4 regions of the Tardiphaga sp. 768_D3_N2_1 genome follow, and region 3 is predicted to be linked to each of the others. Evidence: predicted binding sites of a transcription regulator. Region 3 holds the regulator's gene; each other region holds the start of a gene.
The links. The regulator LexA, encoded in region 3, represses DNA repair genes until DNA is damaged. The targets are predictions, from matches to a motif close to TGTTCNNNNTGTGTTCNG.
Positions count from the first base shown of each region.

Region 1 (7,563 bases), 3.4 Mb from region 3:
TCATCGCCATTGGTGGTAACGACGGGCTTATGGCCAAGCCGTGTCAGCAGCGAGCGCATCAGCAGCGCGTTGATCTCATTGTCTTCGGCGACCAGGATCGAGAGGCTGGGTGCCATTGCCTCCGCTGGCTCCGGTGTGGCCGGATCGAGATCCAACGGATCATCGGTGGCGATCGTCGGTGAGTCCGTCTGCAATGTCAGGCGCGCGGCAAGCGAGGCCGCACGCAGTGGCTTCACCAGATAGCCGGTGAACGCGCTCGGCGTCGTGGGCTGCAGCTCATGACGCATCGCCGGCGTGAACAGCACTATCCGTCGGAGAGCGTATGGAATTGCAGCATCTGCAAGGCGCTCGGCAGCGTCGGCGCCGAGGGCGCGATCGATCATGACGGCGTGCCACGGGCGCTCGGGTAGCAACGCTTGCGCGACGGCGAGATCGGAGACGGTGCAGGTCTGCGCGCCCCAGCGCCCGAGCCGCAAGGCCGTCAGCGAAGCTTCGATGGTCTGTGGCGCCACCAGCATCACCGAAAGGCCGGTGAGATCCGGCGGCATGAAGGTCGCGGTGCCGCTGTCGGATGCGGCGAGCGGGATCGACACTTCGAATGTCGAGCCGGCACCGAGCTTGCTCTGTAGTGTGATGCGGCCGTTCATGCGCTTGACGATGCGCTCGCTGATGCTGAGGCCAAGACCCGTTCCGCCATAATGGCGCGCGGTGCCCTCATCTGCCTGTTCGAATTCGCGGAAGATGCGCTGCTGCGCATCCGGCGCGATGCCGATGCCGGTGTCGCGTACCAGGAACGAGATTTCGTTCGGCCAAATGCCGGGCTCGACGATCAGCGCTACACCGCCCGTCGCCGTGAACTTGATGGCATTGCCCGCGAGATTAAGCAGCACTTGGCGCAGGCGCGCTGCATCGCCCATCACTTGCAGCGGCAGCCGCTCGTCGACATAGGCCGCGATTTCGAGATTGCGGGCCTGCGCGCGGGGCGCCAGCAATTCAGTGATGTCCTCGATCAATCCCGCCAGTGCAAAGGGCCGATGTTCTAGATCGATCTTGCCGGCCTCGATCTTGGAGTAATCCAGCAGCTCCTCGATCAGCGATAGCAGTGCATCGCCGGAGGTCTTCACAGCCTTGGCGTAAGTGGTCTGTTCGGGTGTCAGCGGCGTATCGAGCAGCAAGCCGCTCATGCCGAGAATGCCGTTCAGCGGCGTGCGGATTTCATGGGACGCCATGGCGAGGAAACGCGACTTGGCGTGGTTGGCGGCATTGGCGTGATCACGCGCTTCGCTGAGGGCGCGCTCGGTCTGGGTGCGGTCGGTGACATCGCGGCCGACGCATTGCAGTTCGGCGGGCTGGCCTGCGTCGATCCGAACCAGACCTTCACGCCAGGCGATCCAGCGCGGGCCGGTGGCGGTCGCAATCTTCTGATCGTGCACGCTGGTACCGTTGGGCTCGTTGGCGATGTCGCCCTGCTCCAGCAGCGTGAGTTCGAAGCGGCTGCCGATCAACGCTTCACGCTGTTGTTCCGCCAACGCACAATAGGCATCATTGACGAAGGTGATGCAGCCTTCGCTGTCGCGGATCACGATAAGGTCGCCCTGCGCCTCGAACAGGCTGCGCGCGCGCTCTTCGGCTTCCTTCAACTCCCAGTTCCGATCGACCAGGGCGTCGTTATGCGCAGCCAGCTTGCGCATCCGCTTGCCCATGAAGCGCATGCGGATGCTCATAGTGGCCAGCGCTACGCAGGCCAGCGCGAACAGGAAGCTAGCACCGATCGCAAAAGAATGCGGATCGTAACCGGAGTCTTTGGAGGTCGAACCGGAGATGAAGCCGTAGGCGCCACCGAAGGCAGCGGAGAACATCACGAAGGAGCGGATGACGAAAGCGAACCACGGAAAGCGGCGCGCGAAGCGGCGGAAGTAGACCTTGATCCGGAAAACGCCCTTCGCCACAGATCAACACTCCGGCTTGGTCACATCAGAGCTCGTGATTGCGAGCGAACACAGGCCGCGATCTGGCGATCGCGCCCGCCGGAGACCATGCGGGGATGTTGTTGCCAAGTGCTTGCGTCACGGCAGTTTCGAATTTGCCGGCGCAGACATGGTTGATGAAGCGTTAATCCACTTCTTAGAGGCTGGCCGCTGCGATTCGCGCTGGGCTGCGGCTATGGGCGCTGACGATCAGCGCAGCGGCATCGCGCGCCGTGAAACTGCGTGACTTCACGAAGATTCGATAGTCGGCGTCACCCTGCTCCGACAGATAGATGACGGGTTCCAATGTTGCCGATGTGTCGGCAATACCGATGAAGCGGGTCGCAGCGGTGACCGGACAAGCATCCGGTTCCGCGGCATCGACATCATCGAGTACGACGAAGTCGGCGGTGTCGGCACTATCGACGATTTGCACACGCACGGTCGCCTGCAAGGGATCGCTGGTGAAGCTGACATGCGATTGCGCCTGCCAGGGCATGGTGGCGATCTGAATGGTCGTCTCACCGGTGGTGATACAAGGATGCGTGCCGGTTACGAGATCGCCTCGGGCGAGAAAAGCTGCCAGCGCAAGAGGAATCGTCGAAGCTAAAATCTTGAAACGCAGCATGACACGGTACTCGCCCTGGCCCCGTAACGCGGGGTTATGGTGAGCAGAGCGTAAACAAAACTCGTTACTATCGCGTTGACGTCCACATCAGGGGGTGCCGGAAATTCACGCTGCGCGGCGAACGTCCTCCGCCAGCGCGCGGTAAGACAACGCCTCGGCCAGATGCAGTCGCCCGATTTTCTCGGCGCCGTCGAGATCGGCCAGCGTCCGCGCTACGCGCAGCACGCGGTGATAGCCGCGCGCGGTCAGCCGCATCGTTTCGGCGGCATCGCGCAGCAATGTCAGTCCCTGGGCATCTGGCTGCGCAACCGTTTCCAGCACAGAGGCAGGCGCGGAGGCATTGGTGTGTGTGCCCGGCAATCCCGCCGCGGCGTAACGCATGGTCTGTAGATCCCGCGCGGCGGCGACGCGCACCGCGACCTCGGCGGAACCTTCCGACGGTGGCGGCAGAATGAGATCCGCTGCGGTGACAGCCGGCACCTCGATGCGCAGATCGATGCGGTCCATCAAGGGTCCCGAGATGCGCGCCTGATAGTCCGAGGTGCAGCGGTCGATCCGGCCGCGCTTGCAGGAGAAGCCCGGTTCGAAAGCGTGACCGCACCGGCATGGATTCATGGCAGCGACAAGCATGAAGCGGGCAGGATAGGTGACGCGGTGATTGGCGCGCGAGACCGCCACCTCGCCATTCTCGAGTGGTGCGCGCAGCGAATCCAGCACGCGCGGATCGAACTCCGGCAATTCATCGAGAAACAGCACACCTTGATGCGCCAGCGAAATCTCGCCCGGTCGCGCGCGCAAACCGCCACCTGTGAGCGCGGCCATGCTGGCGGAATGATGCGGTGCGCGGAACGGCCGGCGTGCGGTGAGCGCGCCATCCTTGATCTCGCCAGCCACCGACGCGATCATCGAGACTTCGAGCAGCTCCGCCGGCGATAGCGGTGGCAGGATCGACGGCAGCCGCGCCGCAAGCATGGATTTTCCCGATCCCGGACTTCCGGCCATCAACAGGTGATGGCCCCCGGCCGCAGCGATTTCGAGCGCACGCTTGGCGCTTTCCTGCCCCTTGATGTCGCGCAGATCCAGCAAGGCCTCCTCGCGTGCATGTATCTTCGGTTGCGGCCGCGACAGAACCTGTGTGCCCTTGAAGTGATTGGCGATCTGGATCAGCGATGTCGCGGCGATGATCTGGATATCGGGGCTCGCCCATGCGGCCTCCGCGCCGCAGGCCGCCGGACAGATCAATCCCTCGTCGCGCGCGTTGGCGCCGATCGCAGCCGGCAGCACGCCGGCTACAGGAGCGAGCGAACCATCCAGGCCGAGTTCGCCGAGCACGGTGAAGCCCGCCAAGGCATCCGGCGGAATCGCGCCGATCGCCGCCATCAATCCGAGCGCGATCGGTAGATCGTAATGGCTGCCTTCCTTCGGCAAGTCAGCCGGTGCGAGATTGACGATGATGCGCCGCGCTGGCAGCGCAAGACCCGAAGCGACCAGCGCCGCGCGGACCCGTTCGCGCGCTTCGGACACCGCCTTGTCGGGCAGGCCGACGATCAAGAAATTCGGCAGGCCGGGCACGACCTGAACCTGCACGTCGACTGCGCGGGCCTCGATCCCCTCAAAGGCTACGGTGGAAACGCGTTGAACCATGCCGCCCTCATTCGGGATGAAAGCGTAACCTAAGGTTGCTTCGATAGCAAGAACAATTAGTGAACGAAGTCGACAAAGTACCGTGGTCTTGGCAAAGGTGGCCAAAACCACACAAGGGACTTTCTTCCCGCAGCGTAACGACCGCTGCGGAGTTCATGCGACGATCGCTGACCCAAGATCGCCGCATGAAAGCTGCAAGAAAGTTGCCGCTAGAGATTCATCACCATCGGCTCGGCGATATAGCGGAAGCCGTCGCCCGATTTGACCACATGACCATAGCCCGGCCAGGCGAAGTGATAGGACATCACGGCGGTCTTGTTGGCCGCGAGCATGTCGAGCATCTTCACCCGCGTTGCCGCGGCCATCTTCGGATCGGAGTCATAGGCGAACTCCATCCGCGGCTTCTCCAGCAACAGCACCTGATGATGGGTGAGGTCGCCAAGGAACGCGAAGGACTTTCCGTCCGACTGAATCATGAACATGTGGTGGCCGAACGTATGACCGGGCGCATGCATGGCGGTGACGCCGGGCAGAAACTCCTGTCCGTCCTTGAAAAACACCAGGCGATCCTTCACAGGCAGCAGGTTCTTGCGCGCATGGACGATGAAGTCCTTGAGCGGCGAACCGAGTTTGCCTTCGTCGGTCCAAAACTTAAAGTCTTCCTCGCTGAGATAGACTTGCGCGTTCGGAAACAGCGGCTTGTCATTGGCATCGACGATGCCGCCGATATGATCGATATGCGCGTGTGAACACACCACTGCATCGATATCGCCGAGTTTGATACCAGCCTCGGCCATGCTCTTCTGCAAGCGTCCCGTGGTGTTGCCGAATAGTTGCGACGTGCCCATGCCGGTATCGAACAGGATTAGCCTGTCGCCCATGTTGACGATTGGCGCGTTCTGTTCGAGCACGACATTGCTGCTGCTGAGGAAATTATCCGTCAGCATCTTCTGCACGTCTTCCTTGGGCACGCCGACGAATGTGCCGGAGGGATCGCCGAGCGGCAAAGGTCCGTCGGAGACAACGGTGACTTCGGCGCTGCCGAGCATGAAGCGATGAAAGTAGGGTGCCTGTGTGCCGAGTTTGGGCGCCTTGGCTAATGCGCTGCCAATGAGGCCGGGAGCGAGGAGATTTGCGCCGATGCCTGCGCCGAGCGCGAGCAGGGACCGTCGCGAAACGTCTGAAGTCATGCGTTCCTCCACTACTATGCTTTTGCTTGCCACCACAGATGGCGGGCCGCCCGATTGATTGGGCGTGCATCAACATGCTGCCCTTGCCCTCAATGACTGGCAAGCAAAAGCAACGAGTGAAGAATTGCGACGAATGGAATTCAAATTGCCGCGTCGATGATTGCCGCGGCGCAGCGAATGACGTGGGTGGAGTTTATTTCCGCTTCGCTTCGATCACGTCCCAGACGCGTGCCGCCACATCCGGGCCGCCAAGCTTGGCGATGGCACGGATGCCCGTGGGCGATGTCACATTGATCTCGGTGAGATTGCCGTCGATGACATCGATGCCAACGAACAGCAGTCCGAGCTTGCGCAGTGCCGGTCCGACGCGTTCGCAGATCTCGCGTTCGCGCGGCGAAAGCTCCGTGGCCTTGGCGGCGCCGCCGCGCACCATGTTCGAGCGCAAATCATCTTCAGCCGGCACGCGGTTTACGGCGCCGGCGAATTCGCCGTCGATCAGGATGATGCGCTTGTCGCCATGCTTCACTTCGGGAAGGAAGCGCTGGATCACCCACTGCTCCTTGAAGGTCACGGAGAACAGATCGTAGAGCGAACCGAAATTCATGTCCTGCGGGAGCACGCGAAACACCGCTGCGCCGCCATGGCCATGCAGCGGCTTCATCACCACGGCACCGTGTTCGGCGCGGAAGGCATTGATCTCGTCCTTGTCGCGCGAGATCAGCGTTGGCGGCATCAGGTCCGAGAAGCCCATCACGAAGATCTTCTCCGGTGCGTTGCGCACGGAAGCCGGGTTATTGACCACTAGCGTCTTCGGGTGGATCCGTTCGAGGAGATGCGTTGAGGTGATGTAGGCGAGATCGAATGGTGGATCCTGCCGCAGCAACACGACGTCGAAGGATTCCATATTAACCCGGGTCGGTTCGCCGAGCGTGAAGTAGTCGCCCTCGACGTCGCGCACCGAAAGCGACTGCACCGGTGCCACCACGTCATTGCCGCGCAGCGAGAGCTTGTCCGGGGTGTAATAGGACAGTTTGTGACCGCGCTTCTGGGCTTCCAGCAGCATTGCGAAGGTCGAATCGCCCTTGTGATTGATGCGTGCGATGGGGTCCATCTGGACGGCGACGTTCAAGGTCATGTTGCAAGGTCCGGAATTATGGTCGGGGAGGCGAAAACTCAGGAAGATATTGAAGTCAGGAACTGGCGTCGAATGCCGCTAACAGATGGCGTGGCAAATGTCTCGGCGCAATCAGCACGACGTCAAAACGTAGGTCGAATTCCGCATATTCGGGACGGGCCATCAGCCAGCCCTGGGCGGCATTCATGATCCGGGCCTGCTGGCGCGGCGTTACCGCATAGGCGGCCTCGTCCAGGCTGGCGCGAGCCTTCACCTCGACAAAGGCGATCAGGTTGCGTTTCCTGGCGACGATATCGATCTCGCCATGGGGGGTGCGAAAGCGGCGGGCGAGGATGCGGTAGCCCTTGGCCAGCAGCAAAGCAGCGGCGCGGCTTTCGGCGGAGAGACCGGTGTTGAACGCTGCAACGCGTTCCGGCGCAGCCGGTGTGGCGGAGGGCTTCGATGCGGAGACTTTCTCAGTCTTCGCCATCGCCCGAATCTCTCTGACTTTGAATCTCCTTGGCCAGTTCCAGCGCGCGGGCATAGACGGCGCGGCGCGGCCGGCCGGACAGTTCGACCGCATGCGCTACGGCATCCTTCACGCTATCGCGCCGCAGCGAGCTGCGCAGCACGGCATCGAGATCGTCTTCGGTCATGGCCTGCGCGTCTGCGGCTGGTGGTCCGATGACGAGCACGAATTCACCGCGGGTCTCCAACCCATCTGCCTCCTTGGCCAGGTCGGCAATCGATCCGCGATTGATCTCTTCATGCATCTTGGTGAGTTCGCGGCAGATCGCAGCATCGCGATTACCCATGATATCGGCGAGGTCGGCCAGCGTGTCCTGCACGCGATTGCCGGACTCGAACATCACCAGCGTGGCATCGATGGCGGCCAACTCCGTCAGGCGCGACCGGCGCGCCATCTGACGTGACGGCAAGAAGCCCTCGAAGAAGAAACGGTCGGTCGGCAGGGCCGAGACGGCCAGCGCAGCCAGCACGGAGGAGGGGCCAGGCAGCGAG
Region 1 is NZ_CP197245.1:5,367,452-5,375,014, forward strand. It holds gene AB8A27_RS25240 (ATP-binding protein) at 1-1,949, opposite strand, end outside; gene AB8A27_RS25245 (hypothetical protein) at 2,125-2,595, opposite strand; gene AB8A27_RS25250 (YifB family Mg chelatase-like AAA ATPase) at 2,701-4,239, opposite strand; gene AB8A27_RS25255 (MBL fold metallo-hydrolase) at 4,449-5,429, opposite strand; gene gshB (glutathione synthase) at 5,623-6,564, opposite strand; gene AB8A27_RS25265 (YraN family protein) at 6,620-7,033, opposite strand; gene rsmI (16S rRNA (cytidine(1402)-2'-O)-methyltransferase) at 7,020-7,563, opposite strand, start outside.
Region 1: the regulator LexA is predicted to act here: its motif matches at 4,288-4,305, upstream of AB8A27_RS25250 (YifB family Mg chelatase-like AAA ATPase).

Region 2 (7,563 bases), 2.8 Mb from region 3:
GTTGTGTTCTGTCGAGTCCGTTCGGGCACGAGCCAGTGCATCGAACTCGTCTAAGAACAGGACGGCCGGTATTTGGCTGATCGTCTCGAATACCTTTCTGAGATTGCTTGCCGTTTCGCCGAGGTAAGTTGTGATGATGCCATCGAGTCGTGCAACTAAAAGCGGGAGCTTTAGCTCTCCTGCGAGTACTTCAGCGCAAAGCGTCTTGCCGCAGCCGGGTGGGCCGCAGAAAAGAAGCTTGGATCGAGGCAATAAGCCGTGCCGCTTTATCTCTTCGCCGCGCCGGACCTCATCGACGACGTCGGAAAGAGTTTTATAATTCTCTGGGCTAAGAATTAGGTCCGAAACGTTGTGTTGAGGCTCGATCAATTCGAGCAAGCCAGACGTTGACAACTGAGTTTTCGCGATGGCCGAGAGGCGCCCCCCAGGCAGCTGCTCTCTTCGCGCTGCGGCCCTTTTTTTGATAGTCCCGGCTGGTAGCCCTTCTTCGTGCGCTTGAGTCACTGCTGAGCTATCGCCTGTGTCCGACGCTCGAGTTGCAAAGGAGAAGCCGCGAAATTTGGCGTTCATGATCCCTACCGGCCGGCGCAAGCAATCGAGCTAATCATTGCTGTTGGAAGAGTGCGCTTGGTGTGTGTCATTAGCAACCGCTGGGCTAATGCCATCCCCAAACGAAAAACGGCCGGATCTTGCGATCCAGCCGTTTTCAAATTTCAGTCCGCCCAGCGTGAGCGGCTAGTCAGGCTCAGGCGGCCGCTGCGGGGGCGGTCTCGGCCTTCTTCTTCTCGATGGCGCGCTTGAGCAGCACGGCCTTCTGCGACAGCTCGCTCTCGCGGGCCTTGATCAGATAGGCATCGAGGCCGCCGCGGTGGTCGACCGACTTCACGGCATTCGCCGACACGCGCAGGCGCACGCCGCGGCCGAGCACGTCCGACAGGAAGGTCACGTTCACCAGGTTCGGCAGAAACCGGCGCTTGGTCTTGATGTTCGAGTGGCTCACCTTGTGGCCCACCTGGGGGCCCTTCAGTGTCAGTTCACAGCGCCGAGACATGGCGAAAATCCTCTGTCATCCCCGCAGCTAAAGGGCGAAGAGCCCAAAGCCGGGCAGGGGTTCAAAATCACGTCCATTTCAGGAGTGGCGGACGTATAGGGGGCTTGGCCACGGCCGTCAAGATATCGAGCCTGCGAAAGTCGCGGCAAAACCGGCAAAAACCGCCATTTGCGGGCGCTGTATAACCCGTCCCACCGGCGGAAACCACATGGAAATCAACGCGGTTCCCATCATATAAACGACGTATTCGGGCTGGAAACACAGCTTTCAGCCCCGATATGCGATGCAACCCCGCGCCCCGCGCGGGATTTGCCGACCAGGTGATGCCCCAAGTGAGTTCCCAAGAGAGTTCCAAGGTGAGCCCCCGAGTGAGCCCTCACGCGACCTTTTCTGCGCCCCTTCCGGCGATAGCCGCTCCGGTGACAGGCCGGATGGCGCGCGCCGTTGTTGCTGCGGGTCTGCTGCTGGCGCTGCCGGTGATGGTGTCCGGCGCCGCGCGGGCGCAAACGCCGGCTGCGACTCCGGCGCAGCCCTCCCTTCAGCCGCCTGCACAGGCGGTGACCCTCGGCGGCAAGCTGGAGGCCAAATATGAAGCCAGCCTCGCCGGCATCGCGGTCGGCAAGGGCCAGTGGGCCATCGACATCAATGACGACCAGTATTCCGCGACGGCCTCGGGCGGCACCGCCGGTCTGCTGAAAGCCTTTGCCGGCGGCTCGGGCTCCGGCCAGTCCACCGGCCGCGTGGTCGCGGGCACTCTGGTGCCGTCGAATTATCAGGCCGTCACCACTTCCGCGAAGAAGTCCGAGACGATCAGGATGCTGATCACACCGGGCTATGTGAAGGAGTTCTCCATCGAGCCGGAGCCGCCGCTCGATCCCGAGAAGATTCCGATCAGCGATGCGCATCGCCGTAATGTGATCGATCCGATGACCGGCTCGCTGCTGCGCGTGGCCGGCACCGGCGAATTGATGACGCCGGATTCCTGCCGCACCGGGACGTCGATCTTCGACGGCCGCATGCGCTACGATCTCAAGCTCGACTACAAGCGCATGGAAAATGTGAAGGCCGAAAAGGGCTATCATGGTCCGGCCATTGTCTGCGCCGTCTATTTCACGCCGATCGCCGGCTATGTGCCCGACCGCGCCGCCATCAAATATCTTGCCGCCCAGCGCAATATCGAAGTGACCCTGGTGCCGATCGCCGGAACCCGCGTGCTGGTGCCCTATCGCATGACGGTGCCGACCCCGCTCGGCGTCGCCATGCTGGAAGCCACCGAATTCGTCACCACAGCCGCGCCGCCGAAGGCCGTGGCGAAGACGAACTGAGGGGCGGACAAGACGAACCGAGTGAGAAGGAGGCCGCTCCACACACCGGCCTCATCCTGAGGAGCCGCGCCCCTGCGCGGCGTCTCGAAGGGTGGCGACGAGTTCCGGCCCTGCAGCTCATGGTTCGAGACGCGCGAAGACGCGCTCCTCACCATGAGGGACTGAGAACAGGCGCTGCCGCAGGATTGCCGCAAGCGCGGATGACGATCGGGCGGTGCGGGCGGTTTTTCCTGCGACTTTCCTGCAGCAAGGCTGCAGCATTCTTGCGACAGGGCGCTTGACTCAAAGCCGGTTCGGAGTCCGTGCGCTGTTCATAACTTGAGAGATTTGTCGGCCCTTGTTGCGCTGTCACAAACTTGATCTAGTCAGTTTTGTTGGACGTCAGCGCGAGATATTGGGGTGATGCGGCCGCGGAGGTGCCGAGTCACCGATTCGGGCCGCTTTCGTTCCGGACTCGTTCCAGACCATCCAAATGCGCGGCTCTGAAGCGTCGCAAGCTGTTCCAGTCTTGAAAGTCGGCGACGCGGAAATACCTGAAAAACATGGCCTTTTCTTCTTCTCCGCCCATGCCCTCGAACGGCAGGGCCCCCGGCGCCGGCGTCACCGCGGTGCTCGGCCCCACCAATACCGGCAAGACCCATCTCGCCATCGAGCGCATGCTCGCGCATTCGTCGGGCATCATCGGCCTGCCGCTGCGGCTTTTGGCGCGCGAGGTCTATAACAAGATCGTCGACCGCGTCGGACCACAAGCTGTTGCGCTGATCACCGGCGAGGAGAAGATCAAGCCCGCCAGGCCGCGCTACTGGGTGTCGACCGTCGAGGCGATGCCCAGGGATCTCGACGTGTCGTTTCTGGCCGTCGATGAAATCCAGATCGCGGCTGATCTCGAACGCGGCCACGTCTTCACCGATCGCATCCTGCATCGCCGCGGCCGCGACGAGACGCTGCTTCTGGGCGCTGCGACCATGCGCCCGATCATCGAGCGCCTGCTGCCCGGCGCCAGTATCGTGACGCGGCCGCGGCTGTCGCATCTGGAATTCGCCGGGGATCGCAAGATCACGCGGCAGCCGCGCCGGACAGCGATTGTCGCGTTTTCCGCCGATGAGGTTTACGCGATCGCCGAACTCATCAAGCGCCAGCATGGCGGCGCTGCGGTGGTTCTGGGCTCGCTGTCGCCGCGCACGCGCAACGCGCAGGTGGCGATGTTCCAGAATGGTGACGTTGACTACCTAGTGGCAACCGACGCGGTCGGAATGGGCCTCAACCTCGACGTCGACCACGTCGCCTTCGCCTCTGACCGCAAATATGATGGCTATCAATTCCGCCGCCTCACGCCGTCGGAATTCGCGCAGATCGCCGGCCGCGCCGGCCGTGCAACGCGTAACGGTACTTTCGGGACTACGGGTCGCTGCGAGCCGTTTGAACCCGAACTCGTCAATCAGTTGCAGAACCATATTTTCGAGCCGGTGAAGGTGCTGCAGTGGCGCAATTCGAAGCTGGATTTCTCTTCGATCGCCTCATTGCAGGTGTCATTGGCTCAAACGCCGCGCCATGAGGCGCTGACGCGCGCGCCGATCGCCGAGGACCTTCGCGTGCTCGATCATACCGCGCGCGACGTCGACGTGCGCGACAGGGCCCAGGGCAAGGACGCTGTGGAGAAGCTGTGGGACGCCTGCCAGATCCCCGATTATCGCCGCATCGCGCCTGCTGCACACGCAGAGCTGGTAGTCACCATCTTCAATTTCCTGATGCAGCGAGGCCGTGTGCCCGATGCCTGGTTTGGCGCTCAAATCGCGCAAGCAGACCGAACAGATGGCGATATCGACACGTTATCGGGCCGAATCGCGCAAATCCGGACCTGGACATTCGTGGCAAATCGCCCGGATTGGCTCTCAGATCCGGATCATTGGCAGGGAATCTCGCGCGAATTGGAAAATAAACTGTCAGATGCCCTTCATGAGAGGCTCACAGAGCGTTTCGTTGATCGTCGTACCAGTGTATTGATGCGCCGCTTGCGGGAAAACACGATGCTGAATACTGAAATTGGTAAGACGGGCGAAGTGATCGTAGAGGGCCATGTGATTGGCCGTCTCGACGGATTTACATTCTTGCCCGATGCGGCCGAGGCTGGCTCGGATGCGAAGGCCTTGCAGGCCACGGCGCTGAAGGCGCTGGCCGGCGAGATCGATGCGCGCGCCGAGAAACTTGGCAACGCGCCGGACGATCAGTTCGTGCTCGCCTCCGACGGCACCCTGCGCTGGACCGGCGACGCGGTGGCCCGTCTGGTCGCAGCCGACGATGCATTGCATCCCCGTCTCCGTATCATTGCCGACGAGCGCCTCTCCGGCGCGCCGCGCGATGCTGTTCAGGCCCGTCTCGATCTCTGGCTGAAGACACATATCGAAAAGCTGCTCGGGCCGCTGTTCGATCTCACCAAGGCCGAAGACATCACCGGCATCGCACGCGGCATCGCATTCCAGCTCACTGAAGCGCTGGGCGTGCTTGAGCGGCAGAAGATCGCGACCGAGATGAAGGATCTCGACCAGCCGTCGCGCGCCGTGCTGCGCAAATACGGCGTCCGTTTCGGCGCCTATCACATCTATATTCCCGGTCTGCTGAAGCCTGCCGGGCGTTCGCTCGCGGCGCTGCTCTGGGCGTTGAAGCAGGACAATGTCGACATGTCGGCGCTGTCGAGCGCACAGCATCTCGCAGGGTCGGGCCGTACATCCTTCCCGGTCGACAAGCTGCTCGATCGCGATGCCTATCGCGTGCTCGGCTATCGCCAGTGCGGTGAGCGCGCGGTGCGCGTCGATATTCTGGAGCGTTTGGCCGATCTGATCCGTCCTGCGCTGGCGTGGCGTGAAGCGTCGCCGGGCGAAAAGCCCGCTGGTGCCTTCGATGGCCGCCATTTCGTGGTGACGCAGGCGATGACCTCGCTCACCGGTTCGGCCGGCGAAGATTTCGCCTCGATCCTGCGCGCCCTTGGCTATCGCATGGAGAAGAAAGCGCCGCTGCCGCCGGCGCCGCCGAAGCCGGTCGCTGCGACGACGCCGATCGAGGTCAAGGCAGACGACAACACGGGCGATCAGCCCGACGCGCTGGTGGGACTTGCCGAGTCCGACAAGCCCGGTGAGGACAATGTCATTGCGGTCGAGGCTGCCGCTGAGGTCGCCGCGGCGGCTGATGTCGCACCTGCGGAGGTCGCACCGGCTGAGGTTGCGACCGAAGCGGCCCCGGCCGAGGAAGCTGCAGCCGTGCCGTCGGCATCGCTGTTGCCCGAAGTCGCATTGGTACCGAGCACCGAGCCGGAAGCGGCGCCTGTTGCCGAGGCCGCATCCGTTGATGCGCAGCCGGATTCGGCGCCGGCCGCTGAGGGGGCTGATGCTGTAGTGGCTGCTGAAGGCGAAGCCGCTGCAACGCCTGCCGTCGCTGCCGAGCCCGAACTGGTCGAAGTCTGGCGCCCCGGTGGCCGGTCGGAAGAACGCCGTCCGCCGCGTCACGATCGCAACCGCCACCACCGGAACAACACGGCGTCCCAGGGTGGTGCTCAAGGTGCACCGGCCGAAGGCGCTGCAGCCGATGGCGAGAGGCGCGAGCGGCATGACCGTGGCGGCCAGGGCCGCCGCGATCGCAATAACAACGAGTTCCGCCGTCCGCGCAGCGATGCGCCGGGCGCCACCGCCTCCGCTGAGGGGGCGCCGAACCGCGACAACCGTGGCAATCGCGGTCCGCGCGACAATAAGGGCGAGGGTGGCCGTCCGCCGCGCGAGCGCGAACGCTTCCAGGGCAAGGGTAAAGGCGGTTTCAAGGGCGGCGACAAGGGCCGCGAGGGCCGTGGCAACGACCGCGGCGGCGCGACCCGCCCGTTCGCCACGTCGGCCGCACCGCGCGAACGGGACCGTCCGATCGATCCGAACTCCCCCTTCGCGAAACTCGCCGCGCTCAAGGAGCAACTGAGCGGTCGCAAGGATTGATACAGGTCATGTAGGGCGGTACCGCGCCGCCGTTTGATGGTGTGTTGATTGGAGCGCCAGCGTCTCGATAAATGGCTGTGGCACGCGCGGGTGGTCAAAGCCCGCACCAGTGCCGCTGCGCTGGTGGAAGGTGGCCAGGTTCGCATCAATGGCGCGCGCGAGAAATCGCCGGGGCACGGTGTGAAGATCGGCGATGTGCTCACGGTGGCGCTGGACCGTACCGTGCGGGTGATGAAGGTCGAGGGCTTCTCGGAACGGCGCGGCGATGCCACTGCGGCGCGGGTGCTCTATACCGATTTGCAACATCTTCCGGAGTAACTATCTAGGCCAGACGCTGCGTCCAATGATGGTTTCGTGGCAGGCTTTTCCCTTGGTCGAAATGCCCTGACCTATGCCGGCCGCATCCCTTGCGGCAGCGGGGTTGGTGCGCTACGCAAACACTGAATATCGATCGTTTCCGGAGTTATGGATGACTTACGTCGTCACCGACAATTGCATCAAATGTAAATACACCGACTGCGTCGAAGTTTGTCCCGTGGACTGCTTCTACGAGGGTGAAAACATGCTGGTCATCCATCCGGACGAATGCATCGACTGCGGCGTGTGCGAGCCCGAATGCCCTGCGGATGCGATCAAGCCGGATACCGAAGGCAACATCGAGAAGTGGCTGCAGATCAATCTGGAACACGCCAAGAAGTGGCCGAACATCACCCAGAAGATCGACGAGTTGCCGGAAGCCAAGGAATTCGACGGCCAGGAAGGCAAGTACGAGAAGTATTTCTCGGCGGCACCTGGCAAGGGCGACTGAGTTTTCCGATCGCGTCGATCAACTCACGATTTGCGTTATCCCGGTACCTGTGACCACGGGAAATTTACCCTAGCCCCGATTATGCTCCGGAAGCGGCCACCAGGCGGCCGCGATAGGGCATAAATCATTGATTTTTGCGGGAAATGTGCTATAATAGGCACAATTCAAGAGGCTGGACCGTGTGGTGCCGCTCGATATGGCTCTGCCAGGTTCCCGTTTAAACATCAAACAGGGGCGTGGCGGTTTCCACGCGCAGGCTGTGTCACAGAAAACGCGTAAAAAGAGTGTTTCCAAGGCTGCTTCGAAGAAGGCTACTGCTTCGAAGGTTTTGGATCCGAAGGCTTCCAAGAAAACAACTGCGGCGAGCCGCGTTGTGAAGGGTCCTGCTGCGAAGAATTCTGTCAC
Region 2 is NZ_CP197245.1:4,840,768-4,848,330, reverse strand. It holds gene AB8A27_RS22720 (AAA family ATPase) at 1-570, opposite strand, end outside; gene rpmB (50S ribosomal protein L28) at 746-1,051, opposite strand; gene AB8A27_RS22710 (DUF3108 domain-containing protein) at 1,483-2,376, shown strand; gene AB8A27_RS22705 (helicase-related protein) at 2,919-6,350, shown strand; gene AB8A27_RS22700 (RNA-binding S4 domain-containing protein) at 6,399-6,668, shown strand; gene fdxA (ferredoxin FdxA) at 6,820-7,158, shown strand; gene AB8A27_RS22690 (CarD family transcriptional regulator) at 7,355-7,563, shown strand, end outside.
Region 2: the regulator LexA is predicted to act here: its motif matches at 2,821-2,838, upstream of AB8A27_RS22705 (helicase-related protein).

Region 3 (7,563 bases):
TCCTCTTCGCGATGCCGACTTTCGAAGCCGACGATCTCGAGGGCATTCGCCTCAATCAGATCGTCGAGGAGATCGAGCGTTCCGGCTTCGAGGTCGTCAAGGCGCGCAAGCTCGAAGACGCCACCATCGCGGTCCAGACCGACGCGGCGATCGGCTGCATGGTGGTCGACTGGGGCAAGAAGGGCCTGGAAGGCAAGACCGCGGCGCTGATCAACCTGATGCGCAAACGCGGCCTGGACTTCCCCATCATCCTGCTGATCCGTCGCAAGCGGTTTGAGGACGTCCCGGTCGAGGTGCTCGATTTCATCGACGGCTATGTCTTCCTGTCCGAGGAAACCCCGCCGTTCATCGCCAAGAACCTGATCAGCCGGTTGAAGCAATATGCCGAGACGCTAAAGACGCCTTTCTTCGGCGCGCTGGTCGACTATGCCGAAGAAGGCAACCAGCTCTGGACCTGCCCCGGGCACAATGGCGGTGTGTTCTACAGCCGCAGCCCGATCGGCCGCGTGTTCATGGAACATCTCGGCGAAGCCGTGTTCCGCGACGACCTCGACAATTCGGTGCTCGATCTCGGCGATCTCCTGACCCACGAAGGCCCTGCTTTGCAGGCGCAGAAGGAAGCCGCGCAGATTTTTGGCGCGGAGAAAACCTATTTCGTGCTCAACGGCACCTCGACCTCCAACAAGGTCGCCCTGTCGGCGCTGGTCACCGATGGCGATCTGGTGCTGTTCGACCGCAACAACCACAAGGCCGCCTTGCATGGTGCGCTGATGATCTCGGGCGGCGTGCCGATCTATGTGCCGACGGCGCGCAATCCCTGGGGCCTGATCGGCCCGATGAACTGGGAGGCCACTGACGAGAAGGCTCTCCGCGAGAGCATCCGCACCAATCCGCTGGTCACGGATCCCGAAGCCTGGAAGCGTCCGCGCCCGTTCCGCGTCGCCGTCATCGAACAGTGCACCTATGACGGCACCATCTACAGCGCCGAGATGATCATCAAGCGCATCGGTCATCTCTGCGATTACATCCTGTTCGACGAAGCCTGGGCTGGCTTCATGAAATTCCATCCGCTCTATGCCGGCCGGTTCGCCATGGGGCTCAAGGAGCTCGGCCCGGATTCGCCGGGCATCATCGCGACACAGTCGACCCACAAGCAGCTGGCGAGCTTCTCGCAGGCGTCGCAGATCCACATGAAGGATCGGCATATCCGCGGGCAGAAGCGCCGTGTCGAGCATCGGCGCTTCAACGAGAGCTTCATGCAACACGCCTCGACCTCTCCGTTCTATCCGCTGTTTGCATCATTGGATGTCGGCGCGCAGATGATGAAGGGACGCTCGGGCGAAGTGTTGTGGGACGACACGATCCGCCTCGGCATCGAACTGCGCAAGAAGATGCGCGCGGTCCGCCGCGAATTCGAAGAGAAGGAAACCCGCACCGAGCGCCGTTGGTTCTTCGAACCCTTCGTGCCCGAGCGCGTCGCAATTCCCGATGCATCGAGCGAAGGCGCCGTTCACAACGTGCCGTGGGAAAGCGTTGGCACGGATCAGCTCGCCACCAATCCCTCCTATTGGCAGCTCGCCCCTGAGGCTGCCTGGCACGGCTTCCCGGGCATGGTCGCCGGCTTCGCCATGACCGATCCGAACAAGCTGACGGTCCTGACCCCCGGCTTCGATCGCACCACCGGTGCCTATGCCGACCACGGCATCCCAGCCCCTGTGGTCGCGCAATTCCTGCGCGAAAACCGCATCGTGCCGGAGAAGAACGATCTCAACTCGCTGCTCTTCCTGCTGACGCCGGGCGTGGAAGCCAGCAAGGCCGGCACGCTCATATCGGGCCTTGTCGCCTTCAAGAAATTTCATGACGACAACGCGCTGCTGGAAGACGTCATCCCGGAATTCGCCAGGCGCCGGCCTGTGCGTTATGCGGGCGTACGCCTGCGGGATCTGTGCGGCGACATGCACCGGTTCTTCCGCGAGGCCAATGTGAGCGACCTCCAGACCAGGCAGTTCTCCGCCGACCATCTGCCGGAGATCGCCATGTCACCCCACGATGCCGCGCGCTGTCTGGTGCGCAACGACGTCGATTACGTTTCGATCGATGAGCTTTTCGGGCGCGTCGCGACGACGCCGTTCGTGGTCTATCCGCCCGGCATCGCCACGATCGTGCCGGGCGAGCGCCTCACCGAACGGGCCAAGCCCATGATCGATTATCTGAAGATGTTCGAGACCTGCTTCAACACATTCCCGGGCTTCGACGTCGAAATCCAGGGCATCTACCGCAAGGTCGACGCCAATGGCCGGATCCGGCTTTACACTTACGTGGTCTCCGAATAGGGAGCTCGTAAGGAGCCTGATTTGCAAACGGAACTCGAACAGCCGGTCGTCATACGACCCTCGCGCGACACCGACGTCGATGCCATGCTGGCGATCTATCGCCGGCACATCCGGCAAGGCGTCGAGGAAGGCGTCAGCGACGCCGACACGCCGCAGCCCGACGATCTCAGAGACCGGCGCAAGAACCTGCGCAGCAAACGGTTCCCGCATCTCGTCGCCACGCAGGGCGGCGAGGTGGTCGGCTACGCCTATGTGGTGCTGTTCCGCAAGCGACCGGCCTATCGCTACACGGTCAAGCACTCGATCTATATCCACCACGGACATGTCGGCCGGGGCATCGGCCGCCTGTTGATGCGCGAATTGATCGACGTCTGCGCGGCCGCCGGCTTCCGGCAGATCATCGGCTATATCGATGCCGACAACACAGCCTCGCTCGGCCTTCACGACAGCTTCGGCTTTGCTCGCGTGGGCCTGCTGCCCGGCGTCGCCTATCGCTCCGGCCGCTGGGCCGATACGATCATGGTGCAGCGCTCGCTGGCAGCGGGGTCGACCACGCCGCCACCGCCGGTACCGTTTTCGGAGCGGATTCTCTAGACCACAGTCTCTCCGCCGTCATTGCGAGGAGCGTAGCGACGACACGTGCCCGTCGCTCACTTCCTGATCGGTACGCCCTTCGTCGTGAAGCGCTGCATCTTGCCGCCGGATCTCACCGGGCGCCGCGTGCCGCCGCCCTTGCCGGTGCCGACAGGTTGATGCGCCGGAACAAGCTGTTCGGGATGTGAGCCGATCAGATCGGCACGCCCCATCTGCTTCAATGCCTCGCGCAATATCGGCCAGTTATCGGGATCGTGGTAGCGCAGAAACGCCTTGTGCAGCCGGCGCTGCCGCAGGCCCTTGATGGCCTCGACCTTTTCGCTCGCGCCGCGCCTGATGCCGCGCAGCGGATTGACGCCGGTGTGATACATCGCCGTCGCGGTCGCCATCGGTGACGGCAGGAAGGTCTGTACCTGATCGGCGCGGTAGCGGTTCTTCTTCAGCCACAGCGCGAGGTTCATCATGTCCTCGTCGGTCGTGCCCGGATGTGCGGCGATGAAATACGGGATCAGATAGTATTTCTTGCCGGCCTTCTGCGCGGCCGCCTCGAACATCTTCTTGAAGCGGTTGAATGTGCCGATGCCGGGCTTCATCATCTTGTCGAGCGGGCCGCGCTCGGTATGCTCGGGCGCGATCTTCAAATAGCCGCCGACATGATGCGTGACGAGCTCCTCGATATATTTCGGGCTCTGCACCGCGAGATCGTAGCGCACGCCCGACGCCACCATCACCTTCTTGATGCCCTTGGTCTCGCGCACCTTGCGGTACAGGCGGATCAGGTCGTCATGCGAGGTATTGAGATTCGGGCAGATGTCCGGAAACACGCAGGACGGCAACCGGCACGCCTTCTCGATATTCGGATCCTTGCAGGCCATCCGATACATGTTTGCGGTCGGGCCGCCGATGTCCGAAATGACGCCGGTGAAGCCCGGCGTCTTGTCGCGGATACGCTCGATCTCCTGCAGGATCGATTTTTCCGAGCGGTTCTGGATGATGCGGCCTTCATGCTCGGTGATCGAGCAGAAAGTGCAGCCGCCGAAACAGCCGCGCATGATCGTCACCGAGAACTTGATCATGTCCCAGGCAGGAATCTTCTGATCGCCATAGGATGGATGCGGCGCGCGGGCATAAGGCAGATCGTAGACCGCATCCATCTCCTCGGATGTGAGCGGGATCGGCGGCGGGTTGAGCCATAGATCGCGGTCGCCGTGACGCTGGACCAGCGCACGCGCATTACCCGGATTGGCTTCCCGGTGCAGCACGCGGGAGGCGCGCGCATAGGCTTCCTTGTCCTGCTCGACCTGTTCGCAGGACGGCAAACGCACCACCGTGTCGCCGTTTCGGCGCGTGGCGCCTTCATCGGCAGAATCGAGATCGTCCGCGGGCAGCTCGGTGTAATTCTCGGGCACACGACGAAACAGCGCGACGCCGCGGATATCATCGAGATCGCGCGGCGCTTCGCCATCGGCTAGCCGGTGCGCGACCTCGACGACGGCACGCTCGGCATTGCCATAGAGCAGCAGATCGGCCTTCGCGTCAGCAAGGATCGAGCGGCGGACTTTCTCTGACCAGTAATCATAATGCGCGATGCGGCGCAGCGACGCCTCGATACCGCCGAGCACGATCGGCACATCCTTGAACGCCTCGCGGCAGCGCTGCGCATAAACCACGGTGCAACGATCCGGCCGCTTGCCGCCCTCGCCGCCCGGCGTATAGGCGTCGTCGCTACGGATCCTGCGATCCGCCGTGTAGCGGTTCACCATCGAATCCATGTTGCCGCCGGTGACGCCGAAGAACACGCGCGGCTTGCCGAGCGTCTTGAACGGTTCCGCCGAATGCCAGTCCGGCTGCGAGATGATGCCGACGCGAAACCCCTGCGCTTCAAGCAGCCGGCCAATGATCGCCATGCCGAACGAGGGATGATCGACATAGGCATCGCCGGTGACCAGCACGATGTCGCAGGCGTCCCAGCCGAGCGCCGTCATCTCGGCGCGGCTCATGGGTAGGAATGGCGCCGCCTTGCGCGACTGCGCCATGGACGGAACCCGGGACATCAATGGCTTTTCGGCGACAGCGACAGCAGCGTTGTTCATGGCGTCACGCATAAGACTCCGGGCTTTCGAATTCAACGCCTGACACTGCTCATAGAGCAATGAACGCTCTCGCGGCGTTGCCGATGCCGGGTCGTCGATGACTTCGTCATGCCGCGGTCTCTCGCGTCAAACACCAAAGCTTTAGGGCGAAATTAGTCATTGCAGAACACATATGGAACAGATAGTGTTCGTTCATGATTTGTTTCGAGATTCTGCGGCTTAGTGTTTATGAGTGCCCGAACTCGTGAACTGCCCTCCGCCGCGCGCCTGCAAAAGGCGTCGGTCAAGAGGTCCCGAAACACACGCGGCGGCCGACACCGTCAACTGAGGATGGCTTCAGATGCTCACCCGCAAACAATACGAACTTCTGCGTTTCATCGACCAGCGCCTGAAGGAAGCCGGCGTACCGCCCTCCTTCGACGAGATGAAGGATGCACTCGACTTGCGCTCCAAGTCCGGCATTCATCGTCTGATCACGGCGCTTGAAGAGCGCGGTTTCATTCGCCGGCTGCCCAATCGCGCCCGTGCCATTGAAGTCATCAAGCTGCCCGAGCTCGGCGCCCCGGTCACCGGTGGCACCGGCCGCCGCGGCTTCACGCCCAGCGTCATCGAAGGCACGCTCGGCAAGGTGCGTCCGGCTGCCAGCATCGGCAGCAGCGACGATGATAACGGTCGCACCGTCGCCATCCCCGTGATGGGCCGGATCGCGGCAGGTACGCCGATCGAGGCGCTGCAGACCCGTAGCCACACCATCAGCATGCCCGCGGACATGCTCGGCTCCGGCGAACATTACGCGCTCGAAGTGCGCGGCGATTCCATGCAGGACGCCGGCATTCTCGACGGCGATACCGTGCTGATCCAGCGCAACGAAAGCGCCGACACCGGCGACATCGTGGTGGCCCTGATCGACGACGAGGAAGCCACGCTGAAGCGCTTCCGCCGCCGCGGTGCATCCATCGCGCTGGAGCCCGCCAACGACGCTTACGAAGTACGCATCCTGCCCCCCAACCGGGTGCGCATTCAGGGCAAGCTGATCGGCCTGTATCGCCGCTACTGAGATTTGCGCATCGGCGGACTACTGATCTTCGGGTTGAAGATCGGTTTCCGCCGGCGTCGCATCCACCGGCCGGTTTTGCGGCAGGCGACCGGTCTGTAGCGTGTCGGCCTGAGGCTCATCGGGAATGGCGCGCGACCACGGACGGTCCAGGCCAGGCGGTCGCACGGCATCGATCGCAAAGCCGTTCGCGGTTCGCTGCAGGCTCACCGCACCGTTTCGTTGCAGGCGATCCTGATCAATCACCAGCGCACGACAATCCTTTGGCGGTTGTCTCGTCGTGACGATCAGCACCGCCTTCTCGCAATCATCCGTGAACGCGTCAGGCTGTAAAGCCAGCGCCACCAGCGCGCCATCGGCAAGCGGCGTGATGCATCCGTCGCTGTCGCAGGACACGCTATGGCTGAGAGAGACATCGGTCGGCAGGCGTGCATCGGCATCGCCGGCAAGCCACTCCTTCACGAGAAACGTATCCTTGGCGCTGCGCATTACATGCAGGTGCCCGTCCCTGCCCCGTACCGCAACGCTGTGACCATCCCCCGAGATCAGCACATCCGGTTGTTTCACCAGGAGTGCCCAGACGATCGAGAGCGCGAGCACGCCAACGCCTGCAAGGCGCAAGGGTGTACGCAGCAGTCCGAGCACAATGATGCCGACACTGGCTGTGATCAGCGGTCCGGTACCGAAGGCCGGCATCCGGCCGATAGCGCCGGGCAAGGCTGCCACCCATTGGGTAACCACGATCATCCACTGGATGCCGACATCCATCAGCCGCCAGAACACGCCGTCAAAACCGAACGGCATCGCTACGAGACCGAGAATGCCCGCCGGCATGACAAGCGCCGAAACCACCGGCATCGCGAGGAGATTGGCAACGACGCCATAAGGCGTGACGCGATGGAAATGAAACGCGGCATAGGGCGTGGTGGCAAGGCCCGCGACCAGCGAGGCCAGCACGAGCATCGCAATCTCGCGTCCGCCCCACAGCGCCATGCGCGCAGTCGCGGAATGATCGGGCGAGGCAAACAGCGCGGGCATGCCGATCTGCACCAATGCAACGAGCCCCAGCGTCGCCGCGAATGACATTTGGAAACTCGGATGCACCAGCGCCTCCGGGGCCACGATCAGGACAACCATCGCCGCCACCGCCAGCGTGCGGAACGTCATCGCCCGGCGATCGACCATGACGGCAATCAGCACGACGGCCGTCATGAAAAAGGAACGCTGCGTGGCCACTTCCCCACCGGACAGCAGCAGATAGAACAGCGCTGCCAACAGTGCCGCCGCCGCCGCAACCTTCTTGATCGGGAATGTCACCGTCAGGACCGGGATCAGCGCCAGTAACGCGCGGATCGCGAAGAACACGACGCCGGCGACAACGGCCATGTGATAACCGGAGATCGACAGCACATGACCAAGGCCGGAGATGAACATCGCATCATTGACGTCAGCCGAAATCGCATCGCGGCGTCCGGTGAGCAGCGCCGTG
Region 3 is NZ_CP197245.1:1,994,193-2,001,755, reverse strand. It holds gene AB8A27_RS09150 (Orn/Lys/Arg decarboxylase N-terminal domain-containing protein) at 1-2,333, shown strand, start outside; gene AB8A27_RS09145 (N-acetyltransferase family protein) at 2,355-2,927, shown strand; gene AB8A27_RS09140 (YgiQ family radical SAM protein) at 2,984-5,020, opposite strand; gene lexA (transcriptional repressor LexA) at 5,361-6,077, shown strand; gene AB8A27_RS09130 (ComEC/Rec2 family competence protein) at 6,096-7,563, opposite strand, start outside.

Region 4 (7,563 bases), 1.5 Mb from region 3:
TGATCGGCGGCGCAGAAATTCTCACCGGCGGACAGCAGGCGCCGACCTATCAGACCGACCGTCGCTCGACACCGACGAAGTCAGGCGCACCCACCGACGAAATGGGCAGCATGATCTCCGGCGTGCTCGGCGAAATCGATGATCGCTGGGATGAAATCTTCAAGGAGAGCGGACAGAAATATACCGGACCGCAGATCGTCCTCTTCCGTAATGCGACCAATGGTGGACGTTGCGGCAATGCGCAGTCGGCGATGGGGCCGTTCTATTGCCCGCCCGACAAGAAGATCTATCTCGACACCAGTTTCTTCCGTCAGGTCGAAACGCGCTTCCGCGGTTGTTCGGGTAACGCCTGCAAATTTACGGCGGCCTATATCATCGCGCATGAAGCGGGCCATCACATCCAGAATCTGCTCGGCATCATTCCGCGCGTGACACGGCTGCAGCAGCAGGCGGGCAGCAAGGCGGAGGCCAATCTGCTGCAGGTTCGCGTAGAACTGCAGGCTGATTGCCTTTCCGGTGTCTGGGTCAATCGCGAATCGAAGAAGCGGCCCGGTTTCCTTGAGGCCGGCGACATCGATGCCGCGTTGCAGACCGCATCCGCGATCGGTGACGACACGCTGCAGCGTCAGGCGCAGGGCCGCGTGGTGCCGGACTCGTTCACACATGGCTCGGCCGAACAGCGCAAGCGCTGGTTCATGACCGGCTATCAGCAGGGCACCGTGCAGGCCTGCAATACATTTGCGACGGATCGGCTGTAACGACGATGGAGCCGGACACGACCAAGGCCTTCGTGCCGCTCAACATTGCGGTACTGACCATCTCCGATACGCGCTCGCTTGACGACGACAAGTCCGGCGCGACGCTGGCGGACCGGCTGACATCGGCCGGCCACAAGCTGGCGAAGCGAGATATTGTCACTGACGATGTCGAGGCGATCCGCACGATCGTGCGTGCATGGATCGCCGATCCCGGCGTCGACGCGATCATCACGACCGGCGGCACCGGGTTCACCGGCCGCGATGTCACGCCGGAAGCCATCGAGCCGCTGTTCGAGAAGCGGATGGATGGTTTCTCGATTGCGTTTCACATGCTGAGCCACGCCAAGATCGGTGCCTCGACGATCCAGAGCCGCGCGACTGCTGGTACCGCCGGCGCGACGTTTATCTTCTGCCTGCCGGGTTCGCCCGGCGCCTGCCGCGATGGCTGGGATGGCATCCTTGCGGCGCAACTGGATTACCGCACGCGGCCCTGCAATTTCGTGGAGATCATGCCGCGGCTCGATGAGCATCTGCGACGTCCGAAAGCGAAGGGCGCGTCGGCCTAGAGCACGAGCTCCCAGGTTTCGCCGATCAGATCCTGCCCGAAACTGTGATGCGGCTCGGTTGCGACCAGCGCGAAGCCGGCATCCTGATAGATTTTTCGTGCAGCGCCGAGATTGCTCTGGGTCCACAGCGTGATCCTGCGATAACCACATTGTCGCGCAAAGGCGATGGATTCCGTCACCATGCGCTGGCCGAGCTTTTGTCCGCGCGCCTTGGGATCGATCAGCAAGAGGCGAAACTTGGCGACGTCGTCGGATGCCCTCACGAGAAACAGCGAGCCTACGGGCGCGCCATCCATCTCGGCGATCCAGCAGCGTTCGCGCGTGGCATCGCATGACGCGACGAATTCTGCGGCGATGTCGGCTACCAGCGCCTTGAAGGATGCATCGAAGCCGTATTCGGTTGCGTAGAGCTCCCCGTGACTGCGGATCACCCAGTCGATATCGCCGGGCTGGAGATCGCGTAGCACTGCCGGCTGAACGGCATCGGGGGCTCGGGTGGCCATGATCAGGCGACGATGATCCGGCTGCGCAGCAATGTGCGTGAGGAGCGGCCGAGCTGGCGCAGCAGCCGCGCTTCGGAGCGCCGGGCATCGGGTGCGTAGCCTCCGAGGCGGTCGTAGTGCTCGCGTGCGATCAGCAAGCCCTGATCGGCCCGGGGGCCGGTGATCACGCGGACTAGGTGTTTCAGGCCATCGCGGAGGCCCGCTTCGTCATAGGGCGAGCGCGCATAACGGAAGATACCCGCCCGCGCGCGGTCGCTGGTCGAGACGCGCTGGATGAATTGCTGGGTTTCCTCGATCCAGCCGGCATCGAGCACGGCACCCGCATGCAAAAACATCAGCCAGGGCGAGCGTGCCTGTTTTGCGCCGGCAGCCATCGCCGCGGCGCGCGAGCCGGAAGATGTGAGGAAGCTGCAGCCTGCGACATCGGCAACGCGTTCGATGACATCGGTTCCGGCGCGATCGACCAGCAGCACTTCGCGGATCACTCCGGCAGCAGCGCCCGGCACCAGCGCCGCCAGAGTGGCGACCGCTGGCTGTTCGACGCCATCGGTGGGGATGATCACGCTCAGCATGGATGTGGATAATACCTCAAAGAGCAGTGCGGCAGCGTTATCATTTCGTCACACTGAAAGCAGCCGCCAATGCTAAACTCGATGAACGGGCAAATCACAGGTTGATTCATAGGCCTTGCGTTTGTTCTTGATTTGTTCCGTTTTGCTGATACCTTGGCTGCATGAATCGCAGCACAGCAGCCCTCAGGAAGCAGCCGGCCCCGATCCCCAGCCAAGCGGGAGCGCCTCCGTCGCCATTTCCGGAAATCGACGTCGCGATCGATCGCGAGCGTCGCCGGGGACGCGGCGCGCAGTCGAACGACAGCGGCCGATATGAAGCCGAGGCCCGGGTCGCCTTTGATGACGGCTGGCAGAGCCTCGATGAACTGCCGCCGTTCAAGACAACCGTTGCGACGGATACCGCGCGCAAGGTCATCACGCGCAACGAGTCGCCGGATATCGGCTTCGACCGTTCGATCAATCCCTATCGTGGCTGCGAGCATGGCTGCGTCTATTGTTTCGCACGGCCGACCCACGCCTATCTCGGTCTCTCGCCCGGGCTCGATTTCGAATCCAAGCTCTTCGTGAAGCCCGATGCGCCAGCTCTGCTCGAGAAGGAGCTTGCCGCCGCCGAGTACGAGCCGAAGATGATCGCGATCGGCACCAATACCGATCCGTATCAACCGATCGAGCGCGATCGCAAAGTGATGCGCGGCATTCTCGAAGTGCTGGAGAAGACCGGTCATCCCGTCGGCATCGTTACCAAGTCGGCCTTGGTGACGCGCGACATCGATATTCTGGCGCGGATGGCGAAGCGCAACCTCGCCAAGGTCGCACTATCGGTGACGTCGCTCGATCCGAAGCTCGCGCGTACCATGGAGCCGCGCGCCTCGACTCCGCCGAAACGACTGGAAGCGCTGCGGCAGCTATCAGAGGCCGGCATTCCGACCACGGTAATGGTGGCGCCGGTAATCCCTGCGCTGAACGACAGCGAGATCGAACGGATTCTCGATGCCGCCGCCCATGCCGGCGTCAAGGAAGCCAGTTATGTGTTGCTGCGGCTGCCGCTGGAAGTGCGTGATCTGTTTCGCGAATGGCTGATGGCCAATTATCCGGACCGCTATCGCCACGTCTTCACGCTGATCCGTGAAATGCGCGGTGGTCGCGATTACGACTCGCAATGGGGCACGCGCATGAAGGGTACCGGGCCGATGGCCTGGATGATTGGCCGGCGCTTCGAGATAGCCTGCGCCAAGCTCGGTCTCAACAAGCGTCGTTCGAAACTCACCCTTGATCATTTCGAGAAGCCGGCCGGTGCCGGTCAGCAATTGAATCTGTTCTAACTCCGCAGGTCTCGCAGCGTACGGAGTGGTGGAGAGGGGACGTTGGCAGGAAACCAGAGCCTGCCAACGTCCCTCTTTTCGATCTATAGAGTGAGTAAAGGAGTGACGCGCATGACAACGAAGAAGCCACCAGCGCCGATCGCGCGCATGACGGTGATCACGCTGGGTGTCGCTGATATGCGCAGGAGCATTGCCTTCTACGAAGCGTTGGGTTTTACGCGAAAAGCCCGCGCCTCTGGCGATGCCATCGCCTTTTTCGATACTGGCGCCAGCGTCCTCGCGCTCTTTCCGTGGGAGCAACTCGCGCAGGATGCGACATTGCCAGACCATCCAAGGCCGCAGGCGTTTCGCGGCAGCACGCTGGCATGGAATTGCCGCTCCGAAGACGAGGTCGATGCAGTCCTCGCTTTCGCCGTCGATTGCGGCGGATCGCTTTTGAAGCCGGCGCGCAGGACCGACTATGGTGGCTATTCCGGCTACTTTGCGGATCCGGACGGGCACGCCTGGGACGTGGTTACGGCACCGGGGATCGAGGTCGGTGATGACCGGCGGGTGCATCTGGACGATTGAAGGCCTGACCTGAATAGCGGGCATGATCTCGAGTTCCCGGTTGCGCTGCAGGGGCTGCTTCAGCACGATCCCCCGATGATTCGGGATGAGAAGAAGAGAGCGCCGGCAAAGCCGCGCAACACCGTCATCGTGGCCGGCCCGCCGAGCTTTAAGCGCGAGCGCGCGTTGCTGAAGCAGGGCATCTGGCCGGTGGCCGGATGTGACGAAGCGGGCCGTGGACCGCTGGCAGGCCCGGTCGTGGCGGCGGCCGTCGTTCTCGATCCCAAGCGGATTCCTAAAGGCCTCGACGATTCCAAGAAGCTGACCGAGGCGAAGCGCGAGGCGCTGTTCGAGGACATCTGCGCCACGTCGTCCTTTGCCGTCGCCTATGCATCACCGGGTCGCATCGACCGCGACAATATCCTGCGGGCATCGCTCTGGGCACTGGCGCGTGCGGTCGCGTCGCTGCCGGAAGCGCCGAAACATGTGTTTGTCGATGGCCGCGACAAGATCGACACGACGGCGGAATGCCAAGCGGTCATCGGCGGCGACGCGCTGGTGCTGTCCATCGCGGCGGCCTCGATCATCGCCAAGGTCTCACGCGACCGGCTGATGTGCCGCCTCGCCGAGAATTGCCCCGGCTATGGCTTCGAGGTCCATAAGGGCTATGGCGTCCCGCAGCATCTGGCTGCGCTGAATGAATTGGGACCCAGCATTCATCACCGCAGCCTGTTCGCGCCGGTGGCGGCGGCTCGTGCGCGGCACCAGGCAGTCGCTCGGGCGCCAGGCCTGATCGAGACTCAGACTATCCTCGATATCGGGATTTCCGCCTGAGCGCTCAGGCGGTTGCCTCTCCCGGCTCCGCGCCGTATCACCTGAGCACGCTTCATTCCTTGCTGGCCGGTTCAGACGTTCAATGCGTTTCACCTCCCTGATCGTCGAACTGATCCGCGCCCGGCCAAGGCTGGTGTTCTGGATCGTCGTGCTGTGTCAGGCGGCGATCTGGCTGGTTGTGCCGCTGCTGCTCTATCGCGGCCCGCCGGGCGATCTCGCCACTGTGCTGGCCTATGGCCGGGAATATCAGGTCGGTACCCATATGGGTCCGCCGCTCGCGTTCTGGCTCGCGGATATCGCCTTTCGGGCGGTCGGTAATCATGTCTTCGGCGTCTATTTGCTGGCACAAATCTGCGCTGTCCTGACCTTCCGCGCTGTCTATCACCTCGGCCGGACGATCGTCGGGGGGCCGCAGGCGGTCATCGCCGTGCTGCTGACCATGACTGTCACGGCCTTCAGCACGCCCGGCATCGAATTTGGCCCGCTGATCCTGGCGCGTCCGCTCTGGGCGATGTTCCTGCTGCACGCCTGGTTGGCCATCGGGCAGGGCCGTCGCAATGCCTGGTTCGCGCTGTCGATCGAGGCTGGCCTGCTGCTTCTGACGACGCCCCATGCGATGTGGTTGCTGCCACTACCACTCGTCTTCGGTCTCGCGACATCGCGCGGTCGAAGTAATCTTGCTTCGTTCGATCCGCTCTATGCGCTGCTGGTGATCGCCGTGCTGACATTGCCGTGGGCGATGTGGGTCATCCGGGCCGGCGCGCCCGTGCTGCCAGCGCTGCCGCATCTGGATGATCTTGCCGGCAAGGCGCGGCAGTGGGGCATTCTGATAGCCTGGCTGCTTGCGGCCATCACGGGCGTGATCGTGCTCACGGTGATGAATTGGGGCCGCATCGTTCCGAAGACCGAGGAAGCTCCGATCATCTTCCGTCCGCCGGTCGATCCGCTGGCGCGTGGCTATGTGTTTTTCTTCGCGCTCGTGCCGGGGCTGCTCGGCAGCCTGTTCGCTGCGCTCTATGGCCTCGATCGCGTGGTCGGCGGTGCCGGCATTGCTCTGGTCATGTCGGGTCTCGCCGTCGTCGTGGCGTCGGGCGACCTGATCGCGCTACGGCGCCAGCGCGTGCTGCGCAAGGTCTGGGCGTTCGCCATCATTGCGCCTGCGCTGGCAGCTTTCGCCAGTCTCGTGATTCTGCCTTGGGTCGACGGCCCCGAGGATGTCACAGCGCTTCCAGCGCGCGAGATCGGGCGCTTCTTCGGCGAGAGTTTCGAGCGTCGCACCAATCGTCCACTATCGGCGGTCGCAGGCGATGCGCAACTCGCCGCATTGATTGGCATGAGCGCGTCACGGCCGCATCTGCTGAACGACGCAGTGCCGTCGCGCACGCCATGGATCACGCCAGCGAAGTTTGCCGAGACCGGCGGCGTCGTGGTGTGGCGCGCAGCGGACACGGTGGGCACGCCGCCTGCCGAGATCATCCAGCGCTTTCCGGACCTCGTGCCGGAAGTGCCGCGTGCGTTTGAGCGTCTGGTGAACGGCCGGCTGCCGTTGCTGCGGGTCGGCTGGGCGATCGTGCGGCCGAAAGCGCCGTGACCTGACTTTATTTCCCCGATGGCGCTTCCAGCGCCTTCGCGATTGAGCGCAGATCCATCCAGGTCATCCGCTTGTAGGATGGCGAGCGCAGCAGATAGGCCGGGTGGAATGTTGCCAGCGCTTTGATCTTGCGGGTGCCGGTGTCGTAGTCGACCCAGCGGCCGCGCGACTTCATGATGCCGTCGCGGGTCTGCAGCAGCGTCTGCGTCGAGGGATTGCCCAGCGTGACGAGGATGTCCGGATTTACCAGCTCGATCTGGCGCTGGATGAACGGCAGGCAGATCTGCGTCTCCTGCGGCGTCGGCGTGCGGTTGCCCGGCGGCCGCCAGGGAATGACATTGGCGATATAGACCTCGGTGCGCTTCAGGCCGATGGCGCGCATCATCAGGTCGAGCAGTTTGCCGGAGCGGCCAACGAAAGGAAGGCCCTCGATATCCTCGTCGCGGCCGGGCGCCTCGCCGACGAACATGATCCGGGCCTGTGGATTGCCATCGGCGAACACGAGCTGGGTCGCGGTCGTTTTCAGCGCGCAGCCGTCGAATGTATTCAGCATGCCACGCAGCACCTCGAGCGAGGGCGCGGTGCGCGCGGCGTCCCGGGCGGCAGCGATGGCAACATCCGGGGCGACCTCGACGCGGGCAGGTGGGCGCGGGGCGGGTGGCGGCATGCCATTCAGCGGTGGTCGCTTCGGCGCGCTGTCGGACAGCTCCCGGCTAGGCGGCGGGAGGTCGTCCGACAGCCGGTTCACCGGCTCATCCATCAGCGCGCAATCGACCCCGGCCTCCAGGTAAAAGGCGAGCAGTTGCGCAACGGTGGGGTGGGGCTCAGGCGTCATGGCTGGGGGTCACAGGCATGCCAGCAATCTAGG
Region 4 is NZ_CP197245.1:497,985-505,547, reverse strand. It holds gene ypfJ (KPN_02809 family neutral zinc metallopeptidase) at 1-758, shown strand, start outside; gene moaB (molybdenum cofactor biosynthesis protein B) at 764-1,324, shown strand; gene AB8A27_RS02415 (GNAT family N-acetyltransferase) at 1,321-1,827, opposite strand; gene AB8A27_RS02410 (glycosyl transferase) at 1,830-2,399, opposite strand; gene AB8A27_RS02405 (PA0069 family radical SAM protein) at 2,561-3,721, shown strand; gene AB8A27_RS02400 (VOC family protein) at 3,833-4,291, shown strand; gene AB8A27_RS02395 (ribonuclease HII) at 4,367-5,104, shown strand; gene AB8A27_RS02390 (glycosyltransferase family 39 protein) at 5,187-6,695, shown strand; gene AB8A27_RS02385 (uracil-DNA glycosylase) at 6,703-7,530, opposite strand.
Region 4: the regulator LexA is predicted to act here: its motif matches at 2,522-2,539, upstream of AB8A27_RS02405 (PA0069 family radical SAM protein).